3 regions of the Shinella sp. OV683 genome follow, and region 1 is predicted to be linked to each of the others. Evidence: predicted binding sites of a transcription regulator. Region 1 holds the regulator's gene; each other region holds the start of a gene.

Evidence for each region. The regulator PhoB, encoded in region 1, activates phosphate uptake and scavenging genes when phosphate is short. The targets are predictions, from matches to a motif close to TGTCATNNANCTGTCAT.
Region 2: ACXHRN_RS14730 (RNA degradosome polyphosphate kinase) is a predicted target of PhoB. The motif match lies at 957-973, and genes of this name have one in related genera.
Region 3: ACXHRN_RS26150 (DUF2794 domain-containing protein) is a predicted target of PhoB. The motif match lies at 854-870, and genes of this name have one in related genera.

What each region holds. Positions count from the first base shown of each region.
Region 1 is NZ_CM173543.1:4,610,512-4,612,779, reverse strand. It holds gene phoU (phosphate signaling complex protein PhoU) at 1-440, shown strand, start outside; gene phoB (phosphate regulon transcriptional regulator PhoB) at 553-1,236, shown strand; gene ACXHRN_RS22225 (hypothetical protein) at 1,249-2,268, opposite strand, start outside.
Region 2 is NZ_CM173543.1:3,071,266-3,073,533, reverse strand. It holds gene ACXHRN_RS14735 (TIR domain-containing protein) at 1-517, opposite strand, end outside; gene ACXHRN_RS14730 (RNA degradosome polyphosphate kinase) at 1,036-2,268, shown strand, end outside.
Region 3 is NZ_CM173543.1:5,401,722-5,403,989, forward strand. It holds gene ACXHRN_RS26145 (thiamine diphosphokinase) at 1-337, opposite strand, end outside; gene ACXHRN_RS26150 (DUF2794 domain-containing protein) at 411-797, opposite strand; gene ACXHRN_RS26155 (DUF1223 domain-containing protein) at 927-1,670, opposite strand; gene ACXHRN_RS26160 (Lrp/AsnC family transcriptional regulator) at 1,944-2,268, shown strand, end outside.

The DNA of each region.
Region 1 (2,268 bases):
CCGACCTCGAACGCGTCGGCGATCTCGGCAAGTCCAATGCCAAGCGCGTCATCGCCGTCCAGAGCTCGGGCATCCCGCGCCCGCTGGCACGCGGCATCGAACATCTCTCCGAACTGGCCCTGTCCCAGCTCAAGGACGTGCTCGACGTCTATTCGACGCGCTCGGCCGAGAAGGCGGAAGCCATCCGCCTACGCGACGAGGAAATCGACGCCATCTACACCTCGCTGTTCCGCGAGATGCTGACCTACATGATGGAAGATCCGCGCAACATCACGCCCTGCACGCATCTGCTGTTCTGCGCCAAGAACATCGAGCGCATCGGTGACCACGCCACCAACATCGCCGAGACCATCTACTACATGACGACCGGCGAGCAGCCGGCCGGCGAGCGCCCCAAGGATGACAATACGGCATCCGTCATTCAGCAGCCCGCCGAGTAAAAGATAAGCCATCCGCGCCCGATTGGCGGGCGCGGATCCGAGATCTGCCCGAGCCCACCGCCAAGCGGTATGATAGCGGGGCAGATGACGACTGCGAACGGAGCAAGCCCTTATGCAGCCAAGAATCATGGTTGTCGAAGATGAAGAAGCGTTGGGCACTCTGCTCAGCTACAATCTCGAAGCCGAAGGCTACGACGTCGAAGTGATCCCCAGGGGTGACGAAGCCGATATCCGCCTCCAGGAACGCGTTCCCGATCTTCTGCTGCTCGACTGGATGCTGCCGGGCGTCTCGGGCATCGAACTGTGCCGTCGCCTGAGGATGCGTCCCGAGACCGAGCGCCTGCCGGTGATCATGCTGACGGCGCGCGGCGAGGAAAGCGAGCGCGTGCGCGGGCTTTCCACCGGCGCCGATGATTATGTCGTCAAGCCGTTCTCGACGCCGGAGCTCATGGCCCGCGTCAAGGCGATGCTGCGACGTGTGCGCCCGAACGCCATCTCTTCGTTGCTCAAATGCGGTGACGTCGAGCTCGACCGCGAGACCTACCGCGTCCATCGCCGATCGCGCGAAATCCGCCTGGGACCGACAGAGTTCAAGCTGTTGGAATTCTTCATGGCGTCGCCGGGTCGGGTATTCTCGCGCTCGCAGCTTCTCGATGGCGTGTGGGGCCACGACATCTATGTCGATGAGCGCACCGTCGACGTCCATGTCGGCCGCCTGCGCAAGGCACTCAACCTCTCCAACATGCCCGATGTGATCCGCACCGTTCGCGGCGCGGGCTATGCGATGGAAGTCTGAGCGCCGGAGCGCTTACGACCCCGGCAGCACTCTGATCCCATAGAGGCGGATGGCGCGGCCTTCGCCTGTCAGGTCGCTGTTGATGACGATGTAGCCCGGATCGGTTGGGCCGAGCTTGCCGTCGAAGGCAATCGGGATCAGCTCATCGACCCGTTCGTTGGTGATGGTGAAGCGATGCCGGCCGCAATCGCCGAGCGTCGTGAACTCGCACTGGATATAGATCTGCGCCGGCTTGTCGCCATCGGCACGCAAGGTAATGGCCAGCGTCGACTTCTTGCCGGCGAGATCCTGCAGGATGCCGGCCGGCACTTCGATCCGCACTTCGCCATCCTTGTCCGGCGAATTGGAAGCGATGGTGACAGCTGCGCCATCGCTGTCCGTCACGTTGCCGATGACAGCATCGCCGCTGGCGGTAATCTGCGCCTTGCCATTCGGCTTGAAGACATCGACCCAGTCGCCGGAGAAACCGCGCAACGGGTCGAGCCTGGTACTCTTCTCGTTGGGATCGAAATTCTCGCTTTGTAATTCCTTCGGGATCAGGTCGAAATCCGAATTGCCCTTTAGGGCGGCATCGAGCATTCCCGTCGTGTAGACCCACCAGACGCCGGCCGCGACCACGCCGATGAGCACGGAATAGACGAATAGCGAGGCAAGCCACGAGCCTTTTCGGCGGCGCCTGGTGCGCCTCTCCGGTGTGACTGTGCGGCCCTCGGGCGTCGACGGCTCGGCCCAGGCGGGATCCTCCTCTTCACGGATCACCTGACCCTGCTTGCGTGCTGCTTTACGAGCCTGCTTCCTGTTCTTGCCCTGGCGCTCGTCGCGGATGGCGGAAAGCCCCGACAGCGAGCCGTCTTCTTCCTCCGCATAGTTGTCGCTGGCAATGGACCGTTCTCCTGTGACAACTGGCGGCGGCGCAACATGCTCGATCACCGGATTCCGCCGGAAGACCTCCGCCTGCCGCATCGGCTCGGGCTCGTTGAGCGTCGGTTCCGGCTCGATCGTGTCTTCCCGTTCCATCGGTTCGGCGGGCGT
Region 2 (2,268 bases), 1.5 Mb from region 1:
CGTAGCCCGGCAACCCATCTCGATATTCGTGGTATGGAAGAGCCTGCCATTGTATTTCAGAGTTTTCTTGAGCAAGTTCAGTTGCAAGGCCGATTTTTTCAAGTTGACTGCGGATCGCATCAATCACTTTCTCGCCAAAACTATCATCAGACAGCTTAATGAACTGAATATCCTTCAATTCTACAGGCACCGGCGCGTCGTCATCCAGCAGGACCGGTATCAAATAAATGTCATCGATAAGTTTTTCATCCGCTCTATCCAAAGCTCGCTTGATTTCCTTTTGGACGTATCCACGCTTATTCACTGAGTTGTTTGATATGAAGACTATGATGATCGCGGCACCATCGAGGGCCCTGAGAATTTCAAAGTCCCAGTTTTGTCCGGGCTTTATCCTTCGATAATCCATCCAGGCGCGGATCCCGTGCGCTTGGAGCTGATCCACCACCTCAGTAACTCTCTCCCTGTCGGCAACTGTATAACTGATGAAAACGTTTGGTTGAATATCTGAGATTTCCATTAATTATCCCCGGTTACGAATAAGATTTCGACATTGACACCCACTGGCTTTCAGGATTTCTCCCGCAGATCTGCCTCGGTTGTTAAGTTGGTTCTTGTACATCGTGGCTTGTTTCGTTTGGTTGCGCTAGTCGGCTCGTAACAAGTAGATGCTTCGGTCAACAGCGATCTACTTGTGTGGGGTGGTGTGGGCGGGTTGGCCGCGCAGCCAGCTGCGCAGATTGGCGTGCGGCTCTCAGCGTTGAACAAGCGGAACGAAACGTGAAAAATTTGCGCCAGATTTGCGCCTGTAGCGAAAAAACACTGGCGCAAATCGGCGCAAAGGGACGCAAAAGGGAACATAACAAGTACGAGCAATGCCGAAAAAAGATAAGCAAATACAAAGGATTAGTACGAAATTTGCGCAACGACGCAAATCAAGCGATTGTTAGCGACTTTGCTGTCATGTAACTGTCGTCATTCTGTAATAATTCCGGCCGAAGACATTAACCAACCCATTTCCCGAGACGGACAAGCAGCATGAATGTGAACGCGACAGATACGATCCAGCCGGCAGTGTCGGTCGTGGAGGCCGCTGCGGAAAACACCATTACCAGCAGTCCGGACCGCTTCATCAACCGCGAATTCTCCTGGCTGCAGTTCAACCGCCGCGTTCTCGAGGAGACGCTGAACACCAACCACCCGCTGCTCGAACGCGTGCGGTTCCTGTCGATTTCGGCGGCCAATCTCGACGAATTCTTCATGGTACGCGTGGCAGGCCTCGAAGGCCAGGTGCGCGAAGGCATCGTCATCAAGAGCCCCGACGGCAAGACACCGGCCGAACAGCTCGAGGCGATCCTCAAGGAAATCAACAATCTGCAGATGGAGCAGCAGGCGGCACTCGCCGTACTCCAGCAATATATGGCGCGCGAGGATATCCTCATCGTCCGCCCCGGCGCGGTCAACAAGGAAGACCGCAAGTGGCTGGAGAAGGAGTTCAACGAGGCGCTGTTTCCGGTGCTGACGCCTCTCTGCATCGATCCGGCCCATCCATTCCCGTTCATTCCCAATCTCGGTTTCTCGATGGGGCTGCAGCTTACCAGCCTGACGGACAAGGAGCCGATGACGGCACTGATCCGCCTGCCGCCGGCGCTCGATCGCTTCATCCGCCTGCCGGATCTCGATGGCGTGCTGCGCTACATCACCCTTGAAGACACGGTGCTGCTGTTCATCGGCAAGCTTTTCCCCGGCTACCAGGTCACCGGATCGGGCACGTTCCGCATCATTCGAGACAGCGATATCGAAATCGAGGAAGAAGCCGAAGACCTCGTGCGCTTCTTCGAGACGGCACTCAAGCGCCGTCGTCGTGGCTCGGTCATCCGTATCGAGACCGACAGCGAGATGCCGCAATCGCTGCGCCAGTTCGTCACCCACGAACTCAACGTGCCGGAAAACCGCATCGCCGTCCTGCCGGGCTTCCTGGCGCTCGACACGCTATCTGAAATCGCCAAGGCGCCGCGCGACGATCTGCGCTTTCCGCCTTACAACGCCCGCTTTCCCGAACGCGTCCGCGAACATGCCGGCGATTGCTTCGCCGCCATCCGCGAAAAGGACATGATCGTCCACCACCCCTATGAGAGCTTCGACGTGGTCGTGCAGTTCCTGATCCAGGCTGCGCGCGACCCCGATGTCGTGGCGATCAAGCAGACGCTCTACCGCACGTCCCGCGACAGCCCGATCATTCGCGCACTGGTGGATGCGGCCGAGGCCGGC
Region 3 (2,268 bases), 790 kb from region 1:
CATAGTGCCCCATCGAGTGGTCGGTGCGTTCGCCACCCAGCGCCCCGGCGAGCACGAGCCGGCTTGCGCCACGTGCCAGCGCCTCGTCGATGGCGATCTCGCCGTCGGTCATCGCTTTTTCGGCGGGATAGGTCTGCCGCTCGACGGACTGGTAATGCTCGATCAGCCCGTCGGTGACGGAATCGAAATCGCCGACCCACAGCTCGGGCACGATTCCGAGCAATGCCGCATGCTTCATGCCGCCATCGGCCGCGATGAAGCGCGCACCGCCGAGGACGTCGGCAAGGCGGCTGGTGTTGCGGAGCGGGCCGCCAAGCAGGATGGCAAATGTCGTCATGGCCGATGCTCTAACGCAAAGTGGCCATCAGGGGGAAGGGGTAAAGTCCGGGAAAAGCAGGGGGAGGGAGATCTCAGTCGCGCAGGAACTGCACCTTGTCGAAGAATTTCAACACCTGCGCCAATTCGTGGCCGCGCTTGAGGATCTTGCCCTGGGTGTTGACGATGGAGAATGCGCCTTGCTTGGATGCGAATTTCGGATTCTTCTCGACTTGGTAGAGGGGAAGGTCACCCGACCGCTTGAAGACGGAAAACACCGCCTTGTCCTTGAAGAAATCGATCGCGTAATCGCGCCACTCGCCTTCGCCGACCATGCGGCCGTAGATACGCAAGATCTGGTTGAGTTCGAGTCGATGGAAGGTGACCGGCATCGGGTCGCGTGCGTCGCGATATTCCCTGAGATCGACGACACCCTCGCTCTTTCGGCTGGATGCCCCTGAATGCTCCGACTGATCTGCCATCTCAAGCCTTTTCCAAGGTTTCCGCCGGGCGGCAGCCCGATTCGAACAGGCCCTTGGTGACGGAACAGTGACAGTTTGCCTGAAGAGAAATGAATTGCAAGCCGAAGTTTTACCGATTCCGGCGCCGTTTCACAGTGCCGCCGCACCCAGAATCCGACCCGGATTGCCGTCCTTATCGTGCGATTGCAGCAGGATAGCGCAGCCGTCCTGGCCCTGCTTGCCGATCATCGCCGCGGGTAATTTGACCGTCAGCGCCTTGCCGTCCCACATGCCGACCGTCTCCAGCTTGGTCACGGAGTTGCGATAGGTCATCTGCTTGCCCTGGTTTTCGCCGCTCTTGATATCGACCACGGTCGCCTTCTTGAAATAGGCGATGACCACGTCGGCCTTGCCCGATCCCTCGCCAACGGAAATGGTCAATTCATCGGATGACAGCGTGGCGGTCACGGGCACGGTGACGCCTTCGCCGTTCTCGGCGAGTTTCTTCAGATTGGCCTGGATGACGAAGGGCGCTGCCGCTTTCATGTCATGCGTGCCGTTCAGCACGATCTGCGGTGTATAGACGTTGGTGTTGCCCAATGTCTTGGCATAGGCATATTGCCGGTCGGTATTGGCCTTGGCGCTCAGTGTGTCCTGCCAGCCGAGATAGTTCCAGTAGTCGACGTGATAGGTGATCGTCACCACGTCGGGCCGGTCGGCCATTTCGGAGATCGCCCGATCCGCCTTCGGACAGGAGGAGCAGCCCTGCGACGTGAAGAGTTCCACGACACCGATGGGGCGTGAATGTGCGACTTCATCGGCATTCGCAGCCTGCGCAAGCAAGCCCGCCGCCAAACCGGCAGCCGCCACGATAAAATATCCTGAAAAGCGCATTGAAATTCCTGGTCAACGATCGCCGACCCACTGCCGGACAAACTCGTCCGGTCCTGCAGGCCGCATCCCCTTCCTATAGTGCATTGTGCCATCACGTTTAAATCAAAATCGGTTGACTGGCGTTTGATAGAATTATCAATATGGCCACTGCGCGGTATCGAATCGCATCGTGCGGTTGTGCCGACCGCTTAAGATGCGAAATATTGCACTTTCGGCGTGGAAAATTTCGCTCTAGATGCTTAGTTTAAGCTTAATCGATTTGGAGACTGCAAGATGAGTATTTTGGATGAGACGGATCGAAACCTCCTTGCTCTCTTGCAACGAAACGACAGGCTGTCGCTGGCTGAAATCGGCCAGGAGCTCAAGCTGGCACCGTCCACCGTCAACGATCGCATCAAGCGCCTGATCCGCAACGAGATCATTTCCGGCTTCCATGCGGCCGTCAATCCCGAGAAAGTCGGGCTCGACCTGCTGGCCTTCGTCTTCGTCGGCTGGAACGAACCGGAGGTCGAGGCCGCCTTCCTCACCAAGATCGCCAATAGTGGCGCGGTGCTGGAATGTCATCACGTGACCGGTGCCTGGAACTATCTGCTCAAGG